One region of the Streptomyces sp. Y7 genome, then DNA from elsewhere that is predicted to be linked to it. Evidence: riboswitches for the same ligand, from Rfam matches in the RefSeq annotation. Region 1 holds a riboswitch; the other holds the start of a gene.
The links. Region 1 has a riboswitch for S-adenosylmethionine ahead of thrC (threonine synthase). Riboswitches for the same ligand answer to the same signal wherever they lie in the genome.
Positions count from the first base shown of each region.

Region 2: linked by a shared signal. The riboswitch ahead of ACGFW6_RS14340 (aminotransferase class V-fold PLP-dependent enzyme) and the one ahead of thrC (threonine synthase) in region 1 are both predicted to bind S-adenosylmethionine.

Region 1 is NZ_JBIDDQ010000019.1:14,831-22,237, forward strand. Features, by position in the region: gene ACGFW6_RS32715 (MoaD/ThiS family protein) at 405-680, opposite strand; gene thrC (threonine synthase) at 766-2,052, opposite strand; SAM riboswitch class I at 2,071-2,225, opposite strand; gene ACGFW6_RS32725 (glucosyl-3-phosphoglycerate synthase) at 2,384-3,328, shown strand; gene ACGFW6_RS32730 (trehalose-6-phosphate synthase) at 3,424-4,917, shown strand; gene otsB (trehalose-phosphatase) at 4,930-5,814, opposite strand; gene ACGFW6_RS32740 (DUF3263 domain-containing protein) at 5,855-6,106, opposite strand; gene ACGFW6_RS32745 (extracellular solute-binding protein) at 6,143-7,390, opposite strand.
Region 2 is NZ_JBIDDQ010000004.1:184,765-192,171, forward strand. Features, by position in the region: gene ACGFW6_RS14320 (c-type cytochrome) at 1-610, shown strand, start outside; gene ACGFW6_RS14325 (Rieske 2Fe-2S domain-containing protein) at 607-1,656, shown strand; gene ACGFW6_RS14330 (cytochrome bc complex cytochrome b subunit) at 1,653-3,290, shown strand; gene trpD (anthranilate phosphoribosyltransferase) at 3,432-4,496, shown strand; SAM riboswitch class IV at 4,572-4,688, shown strand; gene ACGFW6_RS14340 (aminotransferase class V-fold PLP-dependent enzyme) at 4,834-6,216, shown strand; gene ACGFW6_RS14345 (glycerate kinase) at 6,171-7,364, opposite strand.

The sequences.
Region 1 (7,407 bases):
TCCGGGTCAGACCTCACCCCCCATCGGTCGGGGGCGTGCGCCGGAACGCGTCGACCGCGGCTGAATGTATCTGCCCAACTGCCGTCTGCAACAGGTCAATCGGACGAGAAATCCGGGCACGACCGGTCGGGAATGTGGGGACAATTCCGCTGACTTCAGGTCAAGTCGGACCCGGCAAAAGGAACAGAAGCCGCAAAAAACCCGCACACTTTGGCTACTTCTTGTCGGGCCTGCGGCAGAAATCAAGGGCAACCGACTCGGAGATCGGCGGCACGTTCCCCAACTGTACCTCGCTCAACCACACAGAATTGCCCCCTCCGCTTCTCTCACGGAGGGGGCAATTCAATGAACTCTCAGTAACCTGGGTTACCGATGGTAATGATCGGTCATTCTGTCAGCCTCGATCAGCCGCCGGCGACGGCCGGGATGATGGAAACGCCCGCACCGTCCGGGGTCGCCGTCTCGAGGCCCTGCTCAAAACGCACGTCGTCGTCGTTGACGTACACATTGACGAACCGGCGCAGCTTGCCCTGGTCGTCGAGCACCCGGGCGGCGATCCCGGTGTGGTTCTTCTCCAGGTCGGAGATGACCTCGGCGAGGGTCGCACCTTCGGCGGCGACTTCGGCCTGGCCACCCGTGTAGGTGCGCAGGATGGTGGGGATGCGGACGTTGACGCTCACGATGAAACCTCCGGTCAGGTGTAACGGGCCCAGGGGCGCGGGGAACTGCGCGACCAGCCCCCACCGACCCGCGGACGAAAAACGACTATGCGAGGCCGGCCTCGCGGAACGAGTCCAGGTTGGGACGAATTGTCGCAGTGAGCCCCGTACCGGCCACCGCGTCCAGCGTCTTGAGGCCGTCGCCGGTGTTCAGCACGACGGTGGTCTTCGTGGGGTCGAGGACGCCGTTCTCGATCAGCTTCTTCGTCACGCCCACGGTCACACCGCCGGCGGTCTCGGCGAAGATGCCCTCGGTCCGGGCGAGGATCTTGATGGCCTCGACGACCTGCTCGTCCGTCACATCCTCCACGAACCCGCCGGTGCGGCGCGCGATGTCGAGGACGTACGGCCCGTCGGCCGGGTTGCCGATGGCCAGCGACTTGGCGATGGTGTTCGGCTTCTGCGGGCGGACCACGTCGTGGCCGGCCTTGAACGCGGTCGACACCGGCGAGCAGCCCTCGGCCTGCGCCCCGAAGATCTTGTACGGCTTGTCCTCGACGAGCCCGAGCTTGATCAGCTCCTGGAGTCCCTTGTCGATCTTGGTGAGCTGCGAGCCGGACGCGATCGGGACGACCAGCTGGTCCGGGAGCTGCCAGCCGAGCTGCTCGCAGATCTCGTACGCCAGGGTCTTGGAGCCCTCGGCGTAGTACGGCCGCAGGTTGACGTTGACGAAGCCCCAGCCCTCACCGGCCGGGTCGCCGATCAGCTCGGAGCAGAAACGGTTCACGTCGTCGTAGTTGCCCTCGATGCCGACGAGCTCGCCGCCGTAGATCGCGGCCATGACGACCTTGCCCTGCTCCAGGTCGTGCGGGATGAACACGCACGAGCGGAAGCCGGCGCGGGCGGCCGCGGCGCCCACGGCGCCGGCCAGGTTGCCGGTGGAGGAGCAGGAGAGCGTGGTGAAGCCGAAGGCACGGGCGGCCTCCAGCGCCTGGGCGACGACGCGGTCCTTGAAGGAGTGCGTCGGGTTGCCGGAGTCGTCCTTCACGAACAGCTTGCCGGCGTCGACGCCGAGCTCGCCGGCGAGGTGGTCGGCCTTGACGAGCTTGGTCCAGCCGGGGTTCAGGTTCGGCTTGTCGGCGACGTCGGCCGGGACGGGAAGGAGCGGCGCGTAACGCCAGATGTTCGCGGGGCCCGCTTCGATCCGCTTGCGGAGCTCCTCGGCGTCGTAGGCCGAGAAGTCGTAGGCGATCTCCAGCGGGCCGAAACACTCCTCGCACGCGAAGACCGGACCGAGCGGTACCCGATGGCCGCACTCACGGCAGGAGAGCGCCGCGGCGGGGCCGAGGTCTACGGTGGATTCGGTGGTGCTTGCAACAGTCTGCGCAGCCATGTGAGGCGAGGCCCTTTCTCCTCATCTTCCTCACGACGCATCTCGCCGTGAGACGGATTTGGCACCTTCCCTAGCCGGGAGCCTCGCGGAACGATCAACACTGATCTACGAGACCGGCTGGAGGGTTGCCGGGGCTTCATCGGGCCGTATCCCTCTGCCCCTCTGGATGAGCGGTATGCGGTTGTTGTGCAGTTGTGGACGACGGTTGACCCCGGACATGCGATGGTCATCCGCGTTGTTCAAGACTGTAACCGAACGCCAGGACAGTTGAGATAGCCGTCCGAACCGCGAGATGGATCACAAACGTCCCGACAGTGAGGAGCCGCCGACCGTGCTGGAAGAAGTGGAGCGCTGGCTGAGCAGCCGCTCCTGGTCCGTAGCCGATCGCCCGCTGCATCACATCCTGGCCGCCAAGCAGCGCACGGGCCAGTCGGTGTCCGTCGTCCTGCCCGCGCTCAACGAGGAGGAGACCGTCGGCGACATCGTCGCGGTCATCGCCCACGACCTCGTGCATCAGGTTCCGCTGGTCGACGAGATCGTCGTCGTCGACTCCGGCTCCACCGACCGCACCGCCCAGGTCGCCGCCGCGGCGGGCGCCCGGGTGGTGCACCGGGACGCGATCCTGCCGCGCCTGCCGGCCGTGCCCGGCAAGGGCGAGGTCCTGTGGCGCTCCCTGCTCGTGACCTCCGGCGACATCGTCTGCTTCATCGACGCCGACCTGAAGGAGTTCTCCTCCGACTTCGTCGCCGGCATCGTCGGCCCGCTGCTCACCGACCCCGGCGTGGACCTGGTCAAGGCGATGTACGACCGCCCGCTCGCCGGTGCGGCCGGGCAGGGCGGCCGGGTCACCGAGCTGATGGCCCGCCCGCTGCTGAACATGCACTGGCCCCAACTGGCCGGCTTCGTGCAGCCGCTCGGCGGTGAGTACGCCGCCCGCCGCAGCCTGCTGGAACAGCTCCCCTTCCCCGTCGGGTACGGCGTCGAGCTGGGCATGCTGGTCGACGCGCTGCACCTGGTGGGGCTCGACGCGCTGGCCCAGGTGGACGTGGGGGTGCGCAAGCACCGGCACCAGGACGGGCAGGCACTCGGCCGGATGTCCGCCGCGATCTACCGCACCGCGCAGCTGCGGCTGGCCCGCGGGCATCTGGTGCGGCCGTCCCTGACCCAGTTCGAGCGTGGGGAGGACGGTTTCGAGCCGCGTACGTACTCCGTGGACACCGAGGAACGGCCGCCGATGGTGGAGATCGCCGAGTACGCGACGCGGAAGGTCGCGTAAACGCCGGAAACCGGCCGTATACAGGGCGTACGGGAGCCCCCCACTGAGCGGAACCGTACGTTTGAGCGTTTCCGGGGAGGGCTAGGTTGAGGCTTATGGCTTCCACGCAGGATGCGCCGGGTGCGCACGGTGCCGCCACGGTCCTGGTCGCGTCGAACCGCGGCCCGGTCTCGTACGAGGTGGGCGACGACGGCTCGCTGAACTCCAAGCGCGGCGGCGGCGGAGTCGTCTCCGGGCTGTCGGCGATCGGGCCGGACGCGGGCGCCCTGTGGGTGTGCTCGGCGCTGTCCGACGGCGACCGCGAGGCGGTGCGGCGCGGAATCGTAGGTGCGGGGCCGGAGGCCCCTCCGCAGAGGGGTGGTGGCGGGCGGCGGGCGGGAGAGGACGGCGTGCTGATGCTGGACATCCCGGCGGACGTGCACGCGGACGCGTACAACGGCATCGCGAACTCGGTCCTGTGGTTCGTCCACCACATGCTCTACCAGACCCCGCTGGAGCCGGTCTTCGACGCGGAGTTCCGGCGGCAGTGGGCGTCCTACGAGGCGTACAACCGCGCCTTCGCCGAGGCGCTGGCCGGGCGGGCGGCCCCGGGGGCGGCGGTGCTGGTGCAGGACTACCACCTGACGCTGGTGCCGGGGATGCTCCGTGAGCTGCGCCCCGACCTCAGGATCGGTCACTTCTCGCACACGCCGTGGGCGCCACCGGAGTACTTCCGGATGCTGCCCGACGACATCGCCGAGCAGGTGCTGCGCGGGATGCTGGGCGCCGACCGGCTGGGGTTCCTCACCCGGCGCTGGGCGGACGCCTTCGAGGCGTGCTGCGCCCGGTTCGCCGACGGGCTCGGGGGCACGCGGATCGGCGTGCACGGTCTGGGCGCGGACGCGGACTTCCTGCGCGAGCGCGCGCACCGGGCGGACGTGACGGAGCGGATGGCCGCGCTCCGCGAGGAGATCGGCTCGTCCCCGGACGGCACCGCCCGCAGGACGATCGTGCGGGTCGACCGGACCGAGCTGTCCAAGAACATCGTGCGCGGTCTGCTCGCCTACCGGCAGCTGCTGGAGGACCGTCCCGAGTGGCGCGAGCGGGTGGTGCACGTGGCCTTCGCCTACCCCTCGCGGCAGGACCTGGCCGTGTACCGCGACTACACGGCCGAGGTGCAGCGGCTGGCGGACGAGCTCAACGCGCAGTACGCGACGCCGGGTTGGACCCCGGTCGTCCTGCACGTCAAGGACGACTTCGCGCGCTCGCTGGCCGCCTACCGGCTGGCGGACGTGGCGCTGGTCAACCCCATCCGGGACGGTATGAACCTCGTCGCCAAGGAGGTGCCGGTCGTCTCCGACGAGGGCTGCGCGCTGGTGCTGTCGCGGGAGGCCGGGGCCTTCGAGGAGCTGGGCGAGGACGCGATCACCGTCAACCCGTACGACGTGATCGGCACGGCGCGGGCGCTGCACGAGGCGCTGACCGTACGGCCCGAGGAGCGGGCGGAGCGCTCGAAGCGCCTGGCGGCCGCCGCGACCGCGCTTCCGCCCGCCCAGTGGTTCCTGGACCAGTTGCACGCACTGGAGGAACAGTCCGGCCCGTCCGCCTGAGCGGACGGCCGGTCAGCCGGCCCGGTCGGCGATGGCTCGCAGCAGCCGCACGACGCCTTCCGGGCCGTTCACCACGACGTCCGCCCGCTCCGACAGTTCGGTGACCTCCTCGCTGCCGCTGCACACCAGCAGGCCGGGGGTGCCCTCGGAGCGGAGTTCGCCGACGGCGGCGTAGGCGGGCAGGTCGCCCAGGTCGTCGCCGGCGTACAGGACGCACTCGGCGCCCAGTTCGCGGACGTACTCGCTCAGCGCCACGCCCTTGTCCATGCCGGGCGGGCGCAGTTCCAGGACCATGCGGCCGGGTTCGACGATCAGACCGTTGCGCACGGCGAGGTCGGCGAGGGGGGTGCGCAGCGCCTCGAAGGTGCCCTGGGGATCGGCCGCGCGGCGGGTGTGCACGGCGATGGCGTGCCCCTTGTCCTCGGTCCAGGTGCCGGCCCCGGCGCCGTGCGCGTCGAGGATGCCGGGCAGTTCGGCGCGCACGGCCGCGACGCCGGGATGGGGGTCGGGCGCGGTGACCTCACCGCTGACGGCGTCCCAGCGCTCGGCGCCGTAGTGCCCGAGCACCACGAGGTGCTCGAGACCGGGAACCCCGGCGAATCCGCCGTACCGCACGGCGACGTCGGCCGGACGGCCGGTGATCACCGCGACGGCGGCGACCTTCGGGGCGAGCGCCGCGAGCGCCGGCAGCGCGTCGGGGTGGGCCCGCGCCTGCTCCGGGTCCGGCACGATCGGCGCGAGCGTCCCGTCGAAGTCCAGGGCGATCAGGGCCCGCGCGGGCCGGGCGAGGAGCACGGCGAGCCCGTCGCGACCGGGTGCGGTCGCGGGGGTCGGCAGGGCGGCCGTGGGAGCGGCCGGGTCGGCGTCGGTCAGATCCTTTTCCTTGTCACTGGCCATACAGCGACCCTATCCAGCGAGGGCGTCGCCCACCCCTCGCTCATCTCTCCGTCCGCCGGGCCTCCCGCACCCGCCGCAGCCGGTTCACCGTCACCGGGTCGTGGGCCAGGGCTCTCGGGTCGTCCAGCAGGGCGTTCAGCAGCTGGTAGTAGCGGACGGGGGCCAGGCCCAGTTCCTCGCGTATCGCGCGCTCCTTGACGCCGGGGCCCGGAAAGCCCCGGCGTTCCAGAGCGAGGATGGCCCTCTCGCGCTCGGCGAGGCCGGCCTCGGGCGGGTCCTGGTGCTGGTCCATGGCTCGCACCGTAACCCCCGCCACCGACAACGGCCGCTACTCGGCGCTCTCCGCCCGGGTCGCCGTCGACTGGAGCTGGCCCAGGACCGCCGACGGGCTGCCGCCGGAGGTGACGGTCCTGCCGATGCGCTTCTTGATGTCGGCGCTGACCTCGGCCCAGGAGGTGCGGCCGACCGGGTAGAGCTCGGAGAGCGGGAGCTGCTCCAGGAAGGGCTTGAGGTCGGCGTCCTGATCGGCCGCCGTCATCACCCTGGACGCGGAGTTCGTGACCGGCAGCAGGTCGTACTCGCGGGAGAAGTCCAGGACGTTCTGCTTGTCGTAGACGAAGTCGAGGAACTCGCCCACCTGGTCGGCGTGGCCGTTCTCCTTGAAGGCCATCATCCAGTCCGCCACGCCCATGGAGACCTTGCTCGGGCCCTCCAGGCCGGGCATGGGCACCATGCCGAACTTCACGCCCTTCTTCTTCGCCATCTGCATCAGGGACGGGTGGCCGTTGAGCATGCCGACGTCACCGGCCGCGAAGGCGGAGAAGGCGTCGGCCCGGTTGAGCTCACCGGGGGCGACCGGGCCGGTGAGGCCCTTGCCGACCAGGTTGTCCTTCAGCCAGTCGAAGGTGGCGATGTTCTCGGCGGAGTCGATGCTGTAGGTGCCCAGGTCGCTGTCGGTGTAGCCGCCCCCGCCGCTGAGCAGCCACTGCATCGTCTCGGCCTGCGCCTCCTCGGCACCGAGCGGCAGCGCGTACGGGGTCTTCACGCCGTCCGCCTTCAGGGCCTCGGCGTCGGCGGCCAGCTCCTTCCAGGTGGTCGGCGCGGAGACGCCGGCCTCCTCGAAGAGCGTCTTGTTGTAGAAGAGCAGCCGCGTGGAGGAGGCGAACGGGATGCCGTACTGCACGTCCCGCACCCGGCCCGCGTCGGCGAACTGGGCGACGAAGTCGGCCTGCACGGGGATGGAGAGCAGGTCGTCGGCCCGGTAGAGCAGGCCCTTGGCGGCGTAGTCGGCGTACGCGCCGATCTGAGCCATGTCCGGCGCCTTCCCGGCGTCGACCATCTCCTTGACCTTGGCGTCGACGTCGTTCCAGGAGTACACGGTGACGTCGACCGTCACGCCGGGGTGCTCGGCCTCGTAGGCCGTGACGAGCTTGTCCCAGTACTTCTGGGAGCCGTTGGACTCGCTGTCCCCATAGTCCGCGGCGACCAGCCGCAGGGTCACCTCGTCCGAGTCCCCGGCCAGCCCGCAGCCGCCCAGGGCAGCGGTGAGCCCCAGCGCGGACGCGGCCGCGGTCACTCCCGTCCAGTTCCGAC
Region 2 (7,407 bases), on a different contig from region 1:
TGAGGGCACCTCCGACGGTCCGAGCCTGGTGGGCGTCGGCGCTGCCGCCGTCGACTTCCAGGTGTCGACGGGCCGTATGCCGGCCGCCACCTCCCAGGGCGCCCAGGTCCCGGCGAAGAAGAACATCTACTCGCAGGCCGAGATCGACCAGCTCGCCGCGTACATCGCCTCCCTGGGCGCGGGTCCGACCGTCCCCACCGAGGAGCAGTACGGCCCGGAGGGAGCGGACATCGCCAAGGGCGGTGAGCTCTTCCGGAACAACTGCGCCCAGTGCCACAACTTCACCGGCAAGGGCGGCGCGCTGACGAAGGGCAAGTACGCCCCGAGCCTCGAGGGTGTGGACCCCAAGCACATCTACGAGGCCATGCAGACCGGCCCGCAGAACATGCCGTCCTTCCCCGACACCACGCTGTCGGAGCAGAACAAGAAGGACATCATCGCGTACCTGCACGCGGTCAACAGCGACGAGACGGTCAACCCGGGTGGTCTGGAGCTGGGCGGCCTCGGGCCGGTCAGTGAGGGCCTCTTCTCCTGGATCTTCGGTCTCGGCGCCCTGATCGCGGTCGCCATCTGGGTCGCCGCTCGGACCGCAAAGGCCAAGAAGTCATGAGTAGCCAAGACATTCCAGAAGAGAACCTGCCCGCTGAGCAGGACGCCACCGTCGCGGTAGCGGACGAGAAGGATCCCTTCGCGGACCCCGGACTGCCGCCCCACGAGCACCGGATCCAGGACATCGACGAGCGGGCCGCCAAGCGGTCCGAGCGCACGGTCGCCCTGCTGTTCACGGTGTCGATGCTCGCCACCGTGGGCTTCATCGCCTCGTACGTGGCGATCCCGCACGACAAGTCGATCTTCGTCTTCCCGATCGGTCACCTCAACGCGCTGAACTTCGCGCTGGGTCTGACCCTCGGTGCGGCGCTGTTCTGCATCGGCGCGGGCGCGGTCCACTGGGCCCGCACCCTGATGTCGGACGAGGAGGTCGCGGACGAGCGGCACCCGATCGCCGCGGAGCCCGAGGTCAAGGCCAAGGTCATGGCCGACTTCAAGCAGGGCGCCAAGGAGTCGGCGCTCGGTCGGCGCAAGCTGATCCGCAACACGATGTTCGGTGCGCTGGCCCTGTTCCCGCTCTCCGGTGTCGTCCTGCTGCGTGACCTCGGCCCGCTGCCCGGGACCAAGCTGCGCCACACCCTGTGGTCCAAGGGCAAGCTGCTCGTCAACATGAACACCAACGAGCCGCTGCGTCCCGCGGACGTCGCGGTCGGCTCCCTCACCTTCGCCAAGCCGGAGGGCCTCGAGGAGCACGACCACGACTTCCAGAACGAGATCGCCAAGGCGGCCCTGATGATCATCCGGCTCCAGCCGGACGACATCAAGGACAAGCAGGAACTCGACTGGTCGTACCAGGGCATCGTCGCGTACTCGAAGATCTGCACCCACGTGGGCTGCCCGATCTCCCTGTACGAGCAGCAGACGCACCACGCGCTCTGCCCCTGCCACCAGTCCACCTTCGACCTCTCCGACGGCGCCAAGGTCATCTTCGGCCCGGCCGGTCACCCCCTGCCGCAGCTGCGCATCGGTGTGAACGACGAGGGCTACCTCGAGGCGCTCGGCGACTTCACGGAGCCCGTCGGTCCTGCATTCTGGGAGCGCGGATGAGCACTACAGAGACCACCGAGTCCCGCTCTCGCGGGAAGGCACCGGCCGGCGAGCGCGTCGCCGACTGGGCCGACGGCCGCCTGGGGATCTACTCCCTGGCCAAGGCCAACATGCGCAAGATCTTCCCCGACCACTGGTCGTTCATGTTGGGTGAGGTCTGCCTCTACAGCTTCATCATCATCATCCTCACGGGTGTGTACCTGACGCTGTTCTTCCACCCGTCGATGAACGAGGTGGAGTACCACGGCTCGTACGTCCCGCTGCAGGGACAGCTCATGTCGGAGGCGTTCAGCTCCACGCTGCACATCTCCTTCGACGTGCGCGGTGGTCTGCTCATCCGGCAGATCCACCACTGGGCCGCGCTGATCTTCCTCGCCGGCATGTTCGTGCACATGATGCGCGTGTTCTTCACGGGCGCGTTCCGCAAGCCGCGTGAGATCAACTGGCTGTTCGGTTTCCTGCTGTTCGTCCTGGGCATGTTCACCGGTTTCACCGGCTACTCGCTCCCGGACGACCTGCTCTCCGGCACCGGTGTCCGCTTCACCGAGGGCGCGATCCTGTCCATGCCGATCGTCGGCACGTACATCTCGTTCTTCCTCTTCGGCGGAGAGTTCCCGGGCGTCGACTTCGTCGCCCGCTTCTACTCGATCCACATCCTGCTGCTGCCGGGCATCATGCTCGGTCTGGTGGTCGGCCACCTGATCCTGGTCTTCTACCACAAGCACACGCAGTTCGCGGGCCCCGGAAAGACCAACAAGAACGTCGTCGGCATGCCGCTGCTGCCGGTCTACATGGCCAAGGCCGGAGGCTTCTTCTTCCTGGTCTTCGGTGTCATCGCGGTGATCGCGGCGATCGCGCAGATCAACCCGGTCTGGGCCATCGGCCCCTACCGGCCGGACATGGTCTCCACGGGCGCCCAGCCCGACTGGTACATGGGCTTCGCCGAGGGTCTGGTCCGGTACATGCCGGGCTGGGAGGTCAACTTCTGGGGTCACACGCTGGTCCTCGGCGTGTTCATCCCGCTGGTGCTCTTCGGTCTGGTCCTGGCGGCGATCGCGCTGTACCCGTTCATCGAGTCCTGGGTGACCGGCGACAAGCGCGAGCACCACATCCTGGACCGCCCGCGCAACGCCCCGACGCGTACCGCGTTCGGCGTCGCCTGGGTCACGGTGTACATGATCGGCCTGGTCGGCGGTGGCAACGACCTGTGGGCCACCCACTTCCACCTGTCGATCAACGCGGTCACCTGGTTCGTCCGGATCAGCTTCTTCGCCGGACCGGTCCTCGCGTTCATCGTCACCAAGCGCATCTGCCTCGGCCTCCAGCGCCGGGACAAGGACAAGGTGCTGCACGGCCGGGAGTCGGGCATCATCAAGCGCCTGCCGCACGGTGAGTTCATCGAGGTCCACGAGCCGCTCAGCCAGGACGCGCTGTACACGCTCACCGCGCACGAGCAGTACAAGCCGGCCGAGATCGGCCCGACCGTCGACGAGAACGGCGTCGAGCGCAAGGTGAAGGGCTCCAAGAAGCTCCGCGCCAAGCTCAGCCGCTCCTACTACGGCGAGGACGGCCAGATCCCCAAGCCGACGGTCGAGGAGTACAAGGAGATCACGAGCGGCCACGGCCACCACTGATCGCTGCGCACGCCACGCCACGGCAGAAGGGCCCCGTCCGGTCTTCGGACGGGGCCCTTCTCCGTGTCCCGGGGCTGGATAGGGTGGACCTCGTTGAGACTGACGTCCCGTAGTGCGGGACACCTGATCCTGGAGCGGCTTATGAGCGCTGTGACCCCCGCTGGAGGCGACACCGCGGCGGGCCGCTCCTGGCCCCTGCTGCTGAACGGCCTGCTGGACGGCCGCAACCTCTCCGCCGACGACACCGCGTGGGCGATGGACCTGATCATGCGCGGCGAGGCGACGGACGCGCAGATCGCCGGTTTCGTGGTGGCGCTGCGGGCCAAGGGCGAGACGGTGCAGGAGATCACCGGCCTCGTCCGCACGATGTACGAGCACGCGAACGTGATCGAGGTGCCGGGGCCGACCGTCGACATCGTCGGCACGGGCGGCGACGGCGCGAAGACCGTCAACATCTCCACGATGTCGGCGATCGTCATCGCCGGCACCGGCGCGAAGGTCGTCAAGCACGGCAACCGGGCGGCGTCGTCGGCGTCCGGCGCCTCGGACGTGCTGGAGAAGCTCGGCGTCAATCTGGAGCTGCCCGTGAACCGGGTGGCACAGGTCGCCGAGCAGGCCGGGATCACCTTCTGCTTCGCGGTGAAGTTCCACCCGTCGCTGCGCCACGTGGCCGCGGCACGCGGGCAGTTGGGCATCCGGACGACCTTCAACGTGCTCGGTCCGCTGACCAACCCGGCCAAGGTGCGGGCCCAGGCGGTCGGCGTCGCCGACCCGCGCATGGCGCCGATCGTCGCGGGCGTCTTCGCCGAGCGCGGCAACTCCTCCCTGGTGTTCCGCGGCGACGACGGGCTCGACGAGCTGACGACCACCGCCACCTCGCGGGTGTGGGTCGTGCGCGACGGCAAGGTGACCGAGGAGGCCTTCGACCCGCGCGACGTCGGCATCGAGCTGGTGCCCGTGGAGGCCCTGCGCGGCGCCGACGCGTCCTACAACGCCGAGGTCGCCCGGCGCCTGCTGGACGGCGAGACGGGCCCCGTGCGCGACGCCGTCCTGCTGAACGCGGCGGCGGCGCTGGTGGCGCTGGAGCCCGGCGACGGGCCGCTGACGGAGCAGATCCGGGCCGGCATGGCGAAGGCGGCGGAGTCGATCGACTCGGGCTCCGCGAAGCGGACGCTGGAGCGGTGGGTCGCCGCGAGCAACGCCTAGCGGGCACCTGATGTCGTCCCGCGATCCGGACACGGGTTGCGGGGCGACGATCATTTCACGTACGTTCCTGTACCAGGTCATGAGTGACAGTCATGAGGCCCCGGCCGACTGTCCGGCAACCCTCCGTCCGTGGCGGGGTGCCCCGGGTGAAGACCAGGCCGTAGGCAGCGAGGTCTACGGCAAGCGCGGGCCCCTCTCGAAACCAGGGGTCCTGGTCGTTCGAGGGAGTCTTCCGTGAGCAAGCGAATGCGATAGGGCCGCCGAGCCCCGCCTCCGCGCACCTTCTTTCTCTTTCTCCGCATGCCCCGACCGGTATGCCTCTCACGGGAGTTCCGCCATGTCCGTCTCCACCGCTGCCTCCGTCCAGACCATTTGTGCCCCCCTGCCCGTTCTGGGCCGTGATGTCACCGTCCCGCTGGTGACCGGCGGCGAGGTCACCTACGCCGCGCTCGACTACGCCGCCAGCGCCCCCGCCCTCCAGCGCGTGTGGGACGACGTGGCCGCCTACGCGCCGTACTACGGCAGCGTCCACCGCGGTGCCGGCTACCTCTCCCAGCTCTCCACCGACCTGTTCGAGAACGCCCGCCGGACGGTCGCCGAGTTCCTCGACTGCCGGGACGGCGACCAGGTCGTCTTCACCCGGTCCACCACCGACTCGCTGAACCTCCTCGCCGCCGCCCTCCCGGCCGACTGCCAGGTCTTCGTCTTCGAGACCGAGCACCACGCCTCCCTGCTGCCCTGGCGTGACGCCCGGGTCACCTGCCTCGACGCCCCGCGCACCCACCGCGAGGCCGTCGAGACCCTGGAGCGTGCCCTCGCCGACCGCACTGTGTCGGTTGAAGGGGGCCACGGCCCGGCCCTGGTCTGCGTCACCGGCGCCTCGAACGTCACCGGCGAGCTGTGGCCGGTGCGGGAGCTGGCCGCGGCCGCGCACGCGCACGGCGCCCGGATCGTCCTGGACGCCGCCCAGCTGGCCCCGCACCACGCGGTCAGCGTCCGTGACCTGGACGTCGACTGGGTCGCCTTCTCCGGCCACAAGCTGTACGCCCCGTTCGGCTCCGGTGTGCTCGCCGGCCGTGCCGACTGGCTGCGCGCGGCGGAGCCGTACCTCGCGGGCGGCGGCGCCAGCCGCAAGGTGTCCCGGCGTGCCGACGGCGGCGTCGACGTCGAGTGGCACGACAGCGCCGCCCGGCACGAGGCGGGCTCCCCGAACGTCATCGGCGCCTACTCCATCGCCTCCGCCTGCAAGGCCCTCACCGACGCCGGTTTCGACGACCTGGTCGCCCGTGAGCGGTACCTGATCGAGAAGGTGCGGACCGGCCTCGCCGAGGTGCCCGAGGTCCGGATCCTCTCCCTCTTCGGCGACGACGCCCCGCGCGTCGGTGTGATCTCCTTCGTCGTCGCGGGCTGGAACAGCTCCCACTTCGCCGCCGCCCTCTCCGCCGAGTACGGCATCGGGGTACGGGACGGCCTGTTCTGCGCCCACCCGCTGGTCCGCACCCTGCTCGGCAGCGACCCGCAGTCCCAGGGCGAGTGCGGTGCCCCCGAGGCGGCTCCCGGCGAGAAGTCCCTCAACGCCATCCGCGTCAGCTTCGGTGCCGGGACGCCGGACGAGCACGTCGAGCGGTTCGTGAACGCCGTCAAGGAGCTCGTGACGGACGGTGCGAAGTGGAACTACCGCACCGAGGACGGTCGTTGCGTGCCGGACACCTCCGCGTGAGCCGGTAGCCGGGCGCCCAGCAGGATCATCCGCAGGGCGCGTTCGGTGGCGTCCGTGAGGAGTTCGGAGGCCCGCACCAGGGCCTCCGCCAGGGCCATCGGCGCGGGCAGGATGCCGCTGAACGCGTCGACGCCGGGCACGTCGTGGGCGCCCTCGCCCAGCGTGCCCGCCAGCGCGAGCACCGGGCGGCCGTACAGCTTGGCCCGGCGGGCCACCTCGGCCGGGACCTTGCCGTGGGGCGTCTGGCGGTCCAGGGCGCCCTCGGCGGTGACGACCAGGTCGGCGCGGGCCAGGCGGGCGTCCAGATCGAGGTGGTCGAGGAGCACGTCGAAGCGGGGGAGCAGGCGGGCGCCCAGCGCGGCGAGGCCGGCGCCCAGACCGCCGGATGCCCCGGTGCCGGGACCGCCGTACAGGTCCGTCCCCACCACCCCCAGATCACGGGTGAGGACGCGCGCCCAGTTCTCCAGCCCCGCCGACAGGTCCTCCACCTGCGCGGGCGTCGCGCCTTTCTGCGGTCCGAAGACACGGGCCACACCGCGCTCGCCGCACAGCACGTTGTACGGATTGCAGGCGACGACCAGCTCCACGCCCCGCAGCCGCGGATCCAGCCCGGACGGGTCGATCCGGGCGAGCCGCGTCAACTCCCGCCCTCCGTACGGCAGTTCGAAGCCGTCGGCGTCCAGCAGCCGGGCGCCGAGGGCCTGGAGCGCGCCGGCGCCCCCGTCGGAGGTCCCGGAGTCGCCGCACCCGACCAGGATCCGCCGTACGCCGGTGTCGAGCGCGGCACGGATCAGCTCGCCGACGCCGTACGTCGTCGTGGCACCCGGATCGCGCCGGGCCCGGGGGACGAGGGACAGCCCGGCCACCGCGGCCATCTCCACCACCGCCGTGTCCCGGGAGCCGAGCAGCGCGAAGTGAGTGCCGAGGCGTTCGCCCACGGGCCCCGTGGCGGGCAGGGCGACGAGCCGCCCGCCGGTCGCGGCGGCCAGGGCGGTGGCGGTCCCCTCACCACCGTCCACCAGCGGAATCAGATCGAGCACGGCCTCCGGCAGCACCCGCCGCACCCCACCCGCGATGGCATCGGCGGCGGCCTGCGCGGACAACGACTCCTTGAACCCACTGGGGGCTACGACTACTCGGGTCAGCATCGGAGGTCTCCTAGGCAGATCGAATGTAGGCGCGGCACTGAGG